4 regions of the Gardnerella lacydonensis genome follow, and region 2 is predicted to be linked to each of the others. Evidence: riboswitches for the same ligand, from Rfam matches in the RefSeq annotation. Region 2 holds a riboswitch; each other region holds the start of a gene.

Region 1 (3,164 bases), on a different contig from region 2:
ACTAAGTGACTATCTGAGTGACTATCTGAGTGAACGGTGTGCTTGATTAAAGAAATCGTACTCGTACACACAAGACGTCATATATGCTTGCACGGCAAGAATACGCTGGCTTGGTGAAGCTTGTTCGAAAGCTTTTTCAACACATTCAATCGCTTTTCTAACACTCGCATCAAACTCTTTCGACGAATACATTGAAATCCAATCGTTATAAGGATTATCTGGAGTAGTTTTTTCAACAAGAACATGCCCAACTTCTTCATAAAGCCAGTAGCACGGCAAAATAGCAGCTGCAGCAACAACATAATCTTCACTAAAGGTTGTAGCTAAAAGATGATTAACGTAGGCAAGAGTTGCAGGAGAACATGCTGACTTCATAGCAGTACCTGTTTTCTTAAACCAGCTACGATGCAATTCGCTTTCTGCTTCAATACATGCGGCAGCGCTAGAAGACCAGTGCACGCGCGCATCATCATCTTGAGTTTTAGCAGCAGTGGCCGCGAGCGCCCGAGAGTAACGTTTCAAATATTCAGCATCCTGATTCAGGTAAAAGTCAAACAAATCCTCGTCTAAAGACCCATCTCCCAAAGACTTAATAAAATCAAGATTCATAATATTAAAGTCAACGTCTGCAGTGGCATTCCAAAGAGCTTGAGTCCAGCGTCCTGCAGCGCATATTTTAGGTTTTCTAGGCAATGTTTTTGGCACAACATAACAGGTTTCCGGATTTGATCCGTCAAGATTAATTAAATTATCGTCTTTCAGATGTTCCCAAGGCGTTGTAGAGGAATCAAGTTCAAGCCTATATTGTCGTGCGGCGTGATTTACTGGACCATGCCCTTTTCCAACATGCAAATCTTCGCCGTTGCGTATTGCTTCGTTAAGCCAATGCGTTGTCCAAGTTAATGCTTCTGATACGGTTGCAGGATTTTCAAGCGTTTTGCCGTTTTTAAGAGCTAAGGATACACGCGTTGCTAATGATGATGAAAGCGAACATCCTGTACCGTGTGTAGTTTTTGTGTCTACTCTGCGTGAAGGAACATGCACATTAGTGCCATCTGGGAATACGGCGGTGTTTCCAGCGTCTTTTCCTGTTAAGTGTCCACCTTTAACGATTACAATAACATTATTTTCACTAGCTAAAATTTTAGCTTGTTCTAAAGCTTGATTAAAACTCGTTGCAGGTTCGCTATTGCATAAAACAGCAAGTTCTGGAATATTTGGTGTAATAATATCTGCTTTTTTTATGAGAAGTCGTAAGGATTCTTCTGCAGATTCTTTAAGAAGACGATCGCCTGATGTAGCAACCATAACAGGATCTAACACGACTACAGGAACTGGATGATTTTCAAGCCATTCTCCGACTATATCAATATAGGGTTTATCACCTAACATTCCTAGTTTTACAGCATCTACTTTTACATCGTCGAATACTGCCTCTAGTTGAGATACTAGGAATGATGTTGGTGGAGTATATACTTCTCGCACACCGCATGTGTTTTGCGCTACTAAGTTTGTTGTAACGCACATGCCGAAACCATCGGAAGCCATGATTGATTTTAAGTCGGCTTGAATTCCAGCACCACCAGTTGGGTCTGTGCCGGCTATGGAAAGCACTCGTGGAATCACTGGTTTTTCACACGATGGTAATGAGTTTTTGCGCTGTGTAGAAAATAAGCTTTCTGCAGATTGATTAGATTGATTAGATGTATTGGATGTATTGGATGTATTGGATGTATTGGATGTATTGGATGTATTGGATGTATTGGATGTATTGGATGTATTGGATGTATTGTATGTATTGGATGTATTGTATGGATTAGATAGATTTATATTAAATGTATTAGTATGCGAATCTAGTGACAATTCTGTCATGATATTCCCTTCGCTAGCATTATCTAGATCAGGTTCAACGGGTGTAATCTCAGCGTTTAAACGCACCCCGAACCATTATTTGACTATATCGTTTATTTGTGACTTACTACACCCCGCGTTTGTTCCCAAAATCGCCCGATACGTAAACAAACGCGGGATAAAAGTAACAAAAAGCAAACATTAGCACACAAAAGCAAGCCTGATCTAATTCAGCGACTAAACCAGTCAAATAGTCTGCTATTGCGCAACGATTCTGCCGAAGCGTTGCAATGCTTGCTGTATGTTAGCTCGCCACTGATGCCGTTTCCGCTAAGCACAGATGCCAACCATCCGCGCCTACCGAATGCACCCGACGCTATGAAGAGCGCCATCAATATGCCGAATAAGAAGGTGTACGTAATAGCAGCGTTTCCACCAGTAAACGGCAGCGGAATTGGCGACACGTTGATGCCAGTAATCTTTATATAGCCGATGATTGCATTCTTATCATCTTTACCAGCATCATAGTGCTCACTCTCATTATCTGACTTATCTTTTGTCTGCGCGTATACTGCGTAAACAGCCGTATTCCTATTAGTTATAAGCAGCCTCTGCAATGCTTCAGTATCTACACTTGCGTTGCCTTTGGCATCGCGCTTCAAAATAGGCGTGCAAGTATCATCAACAGGCTTGCGATTGTTTAACTTTCGCACGCATACTTGAAGATTCTTCTCAACTACATCTCGAGAATCAAAATCATCGCTAGCGTTTACTAACAGCTCTTTGCCATTCACTTTGCCTTTAGCATCTGGATTACCTGTGAAAGCGAAGTTAATGTCATTAGCAGTAACCTCGTAAGGCTTATCCATAGTCGAAGTCTTAAGCGAACCTATAGATTCAGCTTTAGGCTTTACTACATCAACCGGCACTACGTATACTGGTATGAGCGAAGTTGCAGAAGCAACATTCTTAAAATGAGTTTGCGCATCATAGCCATAAGTATTCTTTAAGCTTCTCATTGCCCAACCATTAGAAAGCGACAAAGCATAGACTGGAGCAATAGCTTTCTTAGATGTTCCAGCTACATCATCTGCAGTTTCTATATTCTTATTTCCACCTAAAACTTTCGTAAGCTTAAAGGAATCGGAATTGACAGTCTTGCAATTTGGATTTGCAGTACCACTACCCTCACACCATTTGTTCACAGTAATATCTTGAGGACTCATATTCGAATAATTATTACCCAATGTACTGTAATTCATGCCATTAGTGTTAGAAACATTTAATCCGCCACCATAGTTTCCATTACCTAA
Region 2 (3,164 bases):
GGTATCCGCGCCCCATTTAGTAGCCCAGGTAAGCTTTTCTACTTCTTCGTCAATAGAAGATGTGACAGCAGAATTACCCATGTTTGCGTTGAGCTTAGTTAAGAAGCGAGAACCAATAATCATAGGTTCTGCTTCAGGATGGTTGATATTGCAAGGAATAACAGCGCGACCAGCTGCAACTTCAGAACGAACAAGTTCCACATCGCAGTTTTCACGAGTTGCAACATATTGCATTTCTGGAGTTACAATATTATGCCTTGCATACCACATCTGTGTAATAGGATGATCTGCAGCCTTCATCGGCTTATGAGTGCGACCACGCCATTCTTTAGAAGCTTTTCCTCGCTTAATAGCTCGCTTACCGTCATCTTGAAGATTTCGACTACGACCTTCATATTCAACAACATCATTGCGATCTCTAATCCAATCAAGACGAAGAGGAGCCAAGCCCTCTTTAGGATCGCACTTAGGACCTTCTGTGTTGTAATCCTTAAATGGTGGGTTAGGGCCAACGCCTGGAGTATCAGAAAGCTTAATTTCTGTATATGGCACTTCCAAATCGTAAGAACCATATTCATATTCAAAGTGAACTGGAGTAGTTTTACGAATATGAGCTTTGTCTCTTTGAGTACATCCGCGAGAAGCGATATCAACGCGCTGCTGCTTTGCTAATTTTGCAGCGTCTTTTGCTTCTTTAGCATTAATGAATTTTGGTGTATCGCTAACTTTCTCGTCAGCTTTTTCCTGCACTATAACGCGTTTTGCATAACCGTGCTTTTGATTGCCGCGAATGTGTGTAAAGCGTTCCACGAATTCACTCATTGTGGATTCTGGTGTTTCGCTTACGTACAATGCTTCAGATACAAACAATCCTGCAGCCTTACTGCGAGCAATCATTTCAACATCTTCTAAAGATGTTCTTCCTCCAACAAGTACTGGAAAATCGCTTGCTGAGCAAATAGTATTAATCTTTGCTTCATCTAAAATAGTGTGATTTGGTTCTAATTCGTAAGTTGGAGTAGTGTTTTCGCAACCATCTTCTGGATTATGCATTGCTGTTACACAAATATAATCAATGCAGCCATCAGGAAGTTCATTAATAACCTTAACAAGACTTTCTGTTTCAACAGATAAGCCGATTATTGCGTCTTCTCCTAAAAGTGCTCGTGCTTCTTTTGGTTCCATGTCGCTTTGTGCAAGATGAACTCCATCGACTTTAATTCCTTGATTTCTTGCCTGCCAGACAACGTCAACTCTTCCGTCTATTACGAAAGTTACTGAATCACATTTATCGTTATCTTCTATGATTTGTGCAATATCTCGTGCGATTGATGTGATTTCTTTTGCGCTTTCATCCGCACAATTAAGCCTTATAAATGTTGATCCTGCACGTAAAGAGTCGTCAACTACATCCGTGAGTGCGCGATTCTTGCATAGTTTAGGATCTGCAATAAAGCATGTGTTTAGGTTGAACTGGTCACGCATTGATGCGTATGGATAGTTTGAGGTCATACTTAATCGTTGCTCCCTACGTTGTATTAACTAACAGGTTCGAAGGGTCAGGTTTTTCGCCTATCTCAGCCTTCTTTAAAAAGAAAGCACCCCTGCAAAATGTTGTGACTCAGACATTTTACATTATTCGGTAGTTTTTTAGTAAATCGTAGGCATGTTGAGTGGTTGACCATTTGATAAATATAAAATCCTAGAAGCGATTAATAGTTTTTAATGCATGCTATTCGCTACTAGGATTTTATTTGTGACTTTTATTATCGAATATTATCGACGTTCATGATGGTTGATTTTATTGGATATTAAATCTCCAACAGTCTGTACTACTTGCACGAGCAGAATGCAGAAAATAACAGCAACACTCATAACATCATATTGGTAGCGCTGATATCCGTAGCGAATTGCAATATCTCCTAGGCCGCCTGCGCCAACGGTTCCAGCCATTGCAGAGAATCCAAAAAGTGTAATGAAAGTCAATGCTGCTCCACGAATTAATGAAGGCAAGCTTTCAAAAAGCAATACTTTGAATACTATTTGCGTATTGCTTGCACCAAAACTTTGTGCAGCTTCTATAAGACTTCCATCAACTTCTGCGAGAGATTGTTCAACAATTCGTGCTACGAATGGTGCAGCTGTTAGAACAAGAGGAACAATAGCACCAGAAACGCCCAAAGACGTTCCAACAATAAGCCTAGTGAGTGGAATTATTGCAACGAGTAGGATTATAAACGGTATTGAGCGAACAATATTTACAATCCAACCTAAAACCGCATTCAAACATGAATTAGGGCGTATTCCTTGTTTTGCGCTTGTTATAAGAAGAACTCCTATTGGTAATCCTATTACGTATGCGAATAGTGTAGATATTGAAGTCATAGATATTGTATCTCTTGTGCCTTCAATGAGTAGTTCTCCATATTCGTCTATAAATTGTGAAATATTTTCTTGCATTTTTATTTCACCCCATTATTTGTTGCGCTATTAGTGGTTATTCCATTTTCGGAATTACTATTATTGGATTTAGTTCCCCTATGGTTTTCAACATGTTCGTCTGCAATAAGCGTTTTTAAAATATTGCTTTGAGGATTTTTGAAAAGTGTTGAAGTGTCACCGATTTCTACGATTTTTCCGCCGTCAATCATAGCAACCCTATCGCAAATATTTCTTGCTACTGCTAACGAGTGAGTAATAATAACCAGTGTTACGTTAAGATCTCGGTTGATTCTTCTAAGCAAGTCAAGTATTTGTGCTGTAGTTGTTGAATCCAAGGCGCTTGTTGCTTCGTCACAAAGCATTATAGAAGGATTATTAGCAAGTGCTCTCGCTATTGCAACTCTTTGCTGTTGTCCGCCAGAAAGCTGAACGGGGTAGCGGTTTGCTAAATCTTTTAATCCAACTAAATCAAGTAAATACTTTGCGCGTTCTTCTCTTTTTTCTTTAGGAGTGTTGTTTATTTCCAAAGGAAAAGTCACATTTTGTAATACAGTTCTTTGTTGGAAAAGACTAAAGTTTTGGAAAATCATTCCAATATTCGATCTTATTTTAGACAAATCTCTATTTTTTGCGTCCGTAATATCTTTTCCGTCTATTATCACTCTTCCAGATGTTGGACGTTCTAACAAGTTCATGCATCTGACTAATGATGATTTTCCAGC
Region 3 (3,164 bases), 160 kb from region 2:
GACGAGATGTCTCAGGCGTCTACTGTTATGCCTCCTACGTTCCCGCCATCGTATGCTCCGAAAGATTCTTATTCGCAGACTTATACAAGAGACAGTGCTATTCCAGCTGCACCTAGCCAAGATTCTTATAGTCAGAATCATGTTAATGCTGCTAATGCTGTTAATGATAATGCTGTTAATGCTAAAGATGATGATAAGAATGATTCAAAAAATAGTGCTTCAAACCCTGTTGGTGATTTGAATTTGTCTCTTCTTGCATCTCCTAAATTTGAGCCGTCGCAAAGTCTCAATTTAGATATTCCAGATCTTTCATTCCCAGTTATGAACCATTTTAATGCTTCTTCTGAAGATTTTAATGCTAACAATGCTGGCAATAATGATTCAGATGATTTGGATGATACTGGCGAATCTAATTTCGGTGGTTTTGTGAATCCAAGTCACAACTAATCTATAAAAATACTTTGGATTAGCAGATTAAGAGTTTTTGATTTTCATGCCGCTGTATAACGATGAGGCTGTAGTTCTTAAGACTTTTCCTTTAGGAGAAGCGGATAGAATTGTAGTTATGCTTACTAAAAAGCATGGTAAGATTCGTGCTGTTGCAAAAGGTGTTAGGAAAATAAAATCTCGTTTTGGGGCGCGTTTAGAACCTTTTATGCGTGTGAATGCACTTTTTGCTACTGGAAGAACTTTTGATGTTGTTTCTCAAGCAGTTTTAGTTTCTGCTTATGCTGAGAGCATTTGTGCTGATTATGATTTGTATAGTCGCGCTAGCATGATTGCAGAAATCGCAGATGATTTGGTTTCGACTTCTGCACAGTATCAGGATTCTTGTATGCAATACAATCTGCTTGTTGCAGCCTTATCTGCTCTTTCTAGGGGATTGCATAGTGCTGATTCAATTGGATTCTCATATGTTTTAAGAGCGTTAAAACTAGCCGGCTGGTCTCCTATGCTTAATGAATGCGTAGTTTGTGCAACTAAAGATGATTTATCATATTTTTCCTCTTGTTCTGGAGGAGTTATGTGTTCTAAAGATCATGATTTGCAGTCAATTAAGTGCAATGATTTAGCACGTTTTCAAATGATTTCTTTGATTAATGGCGATTGGAAGAATATAGACGGAACAGATATTGATTATTTAACGTATAGATGCGTTGAGCAGTGGTGTGAATATTATCTTGAGCGTCCAATTAAATCAATGCATTTATTAGAAAATAATATGTGATTTAATATAGCTTTTTTAGCGTCTTGCTTTAGCGTTTTAGTGAGCGTTTTTGTTAATTTTTTGTTTGAATTTTATAATAATTGTCCTCGCTGTCTGATGCAATAATGATTGATATCAGACACGGGTGCTCTTTCAAAGAGCTGAGAAGATTACTGTCTAACCGTTTAACGTGATTCGGTTAATGCCGACGTACGGAGTTTTCTGCAGGGTCGCCTTTGTTTGATAACTGATAATGAAAGGAGACCCTAATGGGTGCATCTGTTGAAGAAGAAACCGTGCGTCCATCTTTGCGATGGAATGTAGCTGATATTACGCTCACGGTTGTTGTAGCTGTAGCTTCTGGTATTATCTTCTGGGGTATCGGTTTGATTAGCGAGCCTATTTCTGCTGCTCTTAAGCTTATTCCAGTTCCAGGCGTCAGCGCATTGTACTACGGTTTGTTCTATTTTGCTGGTCCTTTGGCTGCTATTATGGTTCGCAAGCCAGGTGCAGCATTGTTCGGTGAGTTTATTGCTGCAATGGTTGAGTTGACCGTTGGAAGTCACTGGGGCGGTATCGGTACCGTTCTTCCTGGATTTGTTCAGGGCTTGTTTGCTGAGTTTGCATTCTTGTTCTTCATGTATCGCAAGTGGAATGTTGGCTTAAGCGCACTTTCTGGCGCATTAGCTGGTTTGGGTGGAATCGTTTCAACCTACCCGTTCTACTATGCAGGTGTTCCAATCTTTGGTTCATTCATGGTGATTCACACTATTTGCAGCATGATTTCTGGTGCTGTAATCGGTGGCGTTTTGATGTGGTACTTGTATAAGGGTATTGCTGCCACTGGCGCATTGAGCCGCTTTGCTTCTGGCAAAGAAGTGCGCGCCTGATTTTACGGGTAAGTACAAGTAAAATCAAGTTATAAATTTGATTTGTGGGCGGGGGATTAATTACCTCGCCCACTTTTGTAAAGTCGCAAATAAAAGTCAAAATAAAAGTCAAAATAAATCACAAATCACTATAAAACAAAGGAGTTAGTATGCTAAGAGTACGTCTTGAATATGTGCATCCATGGACGAATCACGCAGGCATGTACCTTGCAAGAAAGCGCGGATTGTATGCGCAATACGGATTAGACGTAGAGTTTACAAGCACGGATACGGAGCGCGGAGATGTTCCAGCATGCTTGGAGCGTGGAGAAGTAGATATAGCTCTTGTTCGTTTAAATCAGCTTTTGGCTCATCAAAATGGTGCAAACAAGTTGACGTCATTTGCTGTAATGAATCAATCTCAAATTGGCGGAATCATAACAAATAAAAACACGGGCATTACTCGATTTAAAGATCTAGAAGGAAAGCGCGTAGTAATCCCTATGGGCGTTAAGCGTCTATACACGGAGCTTCAGCAGGCTGTTGCTGCCGACGGCGGCGATTTTAGCAAGCTGATTACAATTGACCCAGGTCCATGGGAGCCAGACATTCGAGCCGTAGAACGCGGAATGTGTGATGCTTTTATTAACGTAGCTTGGTGGGAGCCATATCAGGGTTCGCTTCCGTTTGATCAAGTTGTTGTTCTTCCATTCGATTCTATTGGCGTAGCGCCGCATCATTCTTACTATGTTTGCGCTCGCCAAGAGATGATTGAGCGAAATCCGCAATTAATACGCAACTTTGCAAGCGCAACCGTTAAGGGCTATGAGCTAGCAGGAAAAGACCCTCAGGCTGGTGTTGATGCTTTGCAGAATGCGCTTTGCCATATTAGCCCAGAGGCTTTGCGTGCCTCGCTAGACGAAGTCATTCCGTCTTGGTACGACAAGAATGGTCGTTGGGGCACGGCAGACATGGCTTTGGTGGAAAACTACACTCGTTGGATGAGTGAAAATGGCCACTTAAGTGTGCCTCTTGATTGCGCGCTAAAAAGCCTAGAAAACGGATGTGTAACAAACGAGTATTTGCCA
Region 4 (3,164 bases), on a different contig from region 2:
GATTGGCTTAATTGTTGGATTATCGAATTTTTCAATCTGCTTAATGATTGTATCGCTTGCTCCAAGTTGCTTATAAGCATTCCCAATAACATTCTTTTCTTTATGCGACTTATTAGCTTCGCGAACAAGAGCGTTATACATTTTTTTAACGAGCTCAGGATGCTTCTTAGCAAATTTTCTAGAAACAATGTGAATGGTAACATTCATGTTGCCATACTTTTTAGCGTTAACAAGTAATTTTGACCCAGGGGTTGTCATCGCTGCAGCAAGATTCTGATCGAATGAGGAAATTGCATCAATCTGCCCAGATGTAAATGCTGCCTGGAAGTTCTTAGGGCTCATCTCTACTTTATGCACTTTAGAAACGTCTAATCCGCTTTTATCGAATGCGCGGTGAAGCATGTAATCGCCAGTATCACCGTTGTGAATAATAGCAACTTTCTTTCCATATAAGTCTTTTAGTGTTTTTACGCCGCTTTTTGCGGATGCAACGATTCCTTGAGAATCACCATTGTAATATTCGAGCGCAAATGCAACCCAAGGTTGACCTTCTGCAATCAAATCAATAAATCGTCCAGTTCCAGTAGTTGTTGCATCAGCGCTTCCGCTCATAACTGCGGTAAGACCATCAACTGGAGTGTATGGTCCAGTATAGGTGACTTTTGCTTTTCCAAATTCTTCCTGAAGGAATTTTTCATTTTTTAACGTTGTTAAATAGTTTGCTGTAGAAAGATAAGCAACCCTCATTATTCCCGTATCTTTGCTAGAAGATTGGGAGTTATTTGCAGGTTTTTGAACTCCGCCGCAAGATGCGAGAGCGATAGTTGCGCAAAAAGCGCATACTGCTGCAATAGAGCGTTTGCTAGCAATTTGTATTTTGAAATTAGCCATGATTTGGCTCCTCTACTTTCATTTTGTGTTTTTCTTATTTGGTTTATTTGGTTGTTGGTTAAATTTTGTTGATTAAATTTTTATAAAAATTGACTTATTTTTAAAAGTATCGTTAAAAGTATCTTTAAAATTCACAGAGGATTTTATAAATTCTTTATTTACGTGAATTTCTAAAATCAACTCTTTGTTAAGATTCTCTATTTACTCTGCGTTCTGGCATAAGCCAATATTCGAATATGTTTGCAGTAACTTCTGATCCAAGTCCTGCAATCGCATATAAAATAATGCATGCCATCATTTGATCTGGTCTAAAGAATTGTTGAGCTCTAGAAAGAATATATCCGATTCCTATTGAAGAATTAACTGTTTCACAAGTAACTAAAGCAACCCATGCTACGGAAATTGAAAATCGCAATCCTGTCATAAAATTAGCTAGTGTTCCTCGCATAAAAATTGTTGTAAAAACAGTCGATTTTTTAACGTTATAAGCCTTTGCAAGTTCTATTAGTTTAGGGTCAATGTTCCTTACTCCATCTCGAATATTGACATACATTGGTCCAAAAACGCCAAGCGCTATAAGCATTATTTTCATCATTTCGTCCACACCGAGAAAAATGATCAATAAAGGCGCTAATGCTGGGAATGGTATGGATCTGAGCATATGACTTGGTTTATTTATTACTGATTCTCCTATTTTGCTTCCGCCAGAAATGATTCCAGATGGCAAAGCAAAAGCAATTCCTAAAAGAAGACCAGCTACAACTCTAAATATGCTTATTGCAAGAGACGGTAGTAATATTCCTTCGTTGTTTAAGTCAACAAATGCTTTTATTACCTCGCTTGGAGATGGCAAAGCGCGATTTTCGGCAGGAGTTAAGGTTGTTAAAAACCATAAAAAAAGAATCGCTATAGTAGAAAACCAAGCTTTTAAAGAAATAAAAGCTTTACGATGCAGTTTTGCAATCGCGCTAAAAAGGTTATTCATAACGACATTCCCTTCGATAGTTTTAGCTATATCAGGTTCGACGGGTATAATCTCAGCAATTACAATTAAATAATTGCACCCCGTGTCAGTTTGTTATTATCATATAAAGGCATGGACAAATCGCGAAACGCTTAGATTATATAGGCTTGTATCTTTAACGACTTACGCTACGAAATAACGTCCATAAAACGCATTAATCTTGAATATGTTACACAACCAACAAAATGAATAAGGAGTAGTTGTGGCAGCTATTGAAAGCGTATATGCACGCGAAATTTTGGATTCTCGTGGAAATCCTACCGTTCAGGTTTATTTGGAGACCGAAGATGGCGCTCAGGGCATTGGCTTAGTGCCTTCTGGTGCTTCGACTGGTGAGGCTGAGGCTTGGGAGCGTCGTGATGGCGACAAGTCCCGTTATCAGGGCAAGGGTACTTTGGAAGCAGTTAAGGCTGTTAATGAAGTAATTGCTCCAAAGGTTATTGGCATGGATGCCTCTGACCAGCGTGCTCTTGATGAAACCATGATTGAGCTTGATGGCACTCCAAACAAGGGTAAGCTTGGCGCAAATGCTATTCTTGGCGTTTCTCTTGCTGCTCTTTATGCAGCTGCTGAATCTGCAGAGCTTCCATTGTATCGTTACATCGGCGGAACTAACGGACATATTCTTCCAGTTCCAAACATGAACATCATGAACGGTGGCGCTCACGCTGATTTTGCAACTGATATTCAGGAATACATGATTTCTCCATACGGTTTCGCAACTTACAGCGATGCTTTGCGCGCTGGTGTTGAGGTTTATCACACCTTAAAGAACGTTTTGAAGAAGGAAGGCTTGGCTACTGGTCTTGGTGACGAAGGTGGCTTCGCTCCAAAGATGAAGTCCAACGAAGATTCCTTGAAGTACATCATGGATGCAATCGAAGCTGCAGGTTACGAGCCAGGCAAGCAGATTGGTATTTCCCTCGACGTTGCTTCTTCTGAGTTCTACAACAAGGAAACTGGCAAGTATCGTTTCGACGGCGAAGAGCGTGATTCTGCTTATATGCTCGATTACTACGAGAAGCTTATCAACGAGTATCCAATCGTTTCCATCGAAGATCCATTCCAGGAAGAAGGATGGGATGATTGGGCAGCAATCACCAAGCGTCTTGGTGATCGTTTGCAGTTCGTTGGCGATGACTTGCTCGTCACCAATCCAAAGCGTTTGGCTAAGGGTATTGAACTTGGAGCAGCTAATTCCTTGCTCGTAAAGTTGAACCAGATTGGTTCCGTTACCGAAACCCTCGAC

What was found. Region 2 has a riboswitch for thiamine pyrophosphate ahead of thiC (phosphomethylpyrimidine synthase ThiC). Riboswitches for the same ligand answer to the same signal wherever they lie in the genome.
Region 1: it holds a riboswitch for thiamine pyrophosphate, as region 2 does, so the genes downstream of both, ACJV45_RS01955 (bifunctional hydroxymethylpyrimidine kinase/phosphomethylpyrimidine kinase) here and thiC (phosphomethylpyrimidine synthase ThiC) in region 2, are expected to answer to the same signal.
Region 3: it holds a riboswitch for thiamine pyrophosphate, as region 2 does, so the genes downstream of both, ACJV45_RS04210 (ECF transporter S component) here and thiC (phosphomethylpyrimidine synthase ThiC) in region 2, are expected to answer to the same signal.
Region 4: it holds a riboswitch for thiamine pyrophosphate, as region 2 does, so the genes downstream of both, ACJV45_RS03710 (ABC transporter permease) here and thiC (phosphomethylpyrimidine synthase ThiC) in region 2, are expected to answer to the same signal.

The regions. Positions count from the first base shown of each region.
Region 1 covers NZ_JBKQXT010000001.1:442,331-445,494, reverse strand. The annotation lists gene ACJV45_RS01955 (bifunctional hydroxymethylpyrimidine kinase/phosphomethylpyrimidine kinase) at 22-1,872, opposite strand; TPP riboswitch at 1,860-1,952, opposite strand; gene ACJV45_RS01950 (cell wall-binding protein) at 2,082-3,164, opposite strand, start outside.
Region 2 covers NZ_JBKQXT010000003.1:240,318-243,481, forward strand. The annotation lists gene thiC (phosphomethylpyrimidine synthase ThiC) at 1-1,512, opposite strand, end outside; TPP riboswitch at 1,509-1,616, opposite strand; gene ACJV45_RS04825 (methionine ABC transporter permease) at 1,777-2,460, opposite strand; gene ACJV45_RS04830 (methionine ABC transporter ATP-binding protein) at 2,463-3,164, opposite strand, start outside.
Region 3 covers NZ_JBKQXT010000003.1:83,404-86,567, forward strand. The annotation lists gene ACJV45_RS04200 (DivIVA domain-containing protein) at 1-447, shown strand, start outside; gene recO (DNA repair protein RecO) at 494-1,228, shown strand; TPP riboswitch at 1,339-1,441, shown strand; gene ACJV45_RS04210 (ECF transporter S component) at 1,477-2,097, shown strand; gene ACJV45_RS04215 (ABC transporter substrate-binding protein) at 2,247-3,164, shown strand, end outside.
Region 4 covers NZ_JBKQXT010000002.1:394,350-397,513, reverse strand. The annotation lists gene ACJV45_RS03715 (ABC transporter substrate-binding protein) at 1-891, opposite strand, end outside; gene ACJV45_RS03710 (ABC transporter permease) at 1,079-1,876, opposite strand; TPP riboswitch at 1,867-1,969, opposite strand; gene eno (phosphopyruvate hydratase) at 2,118-3,164, shown strand, end outside.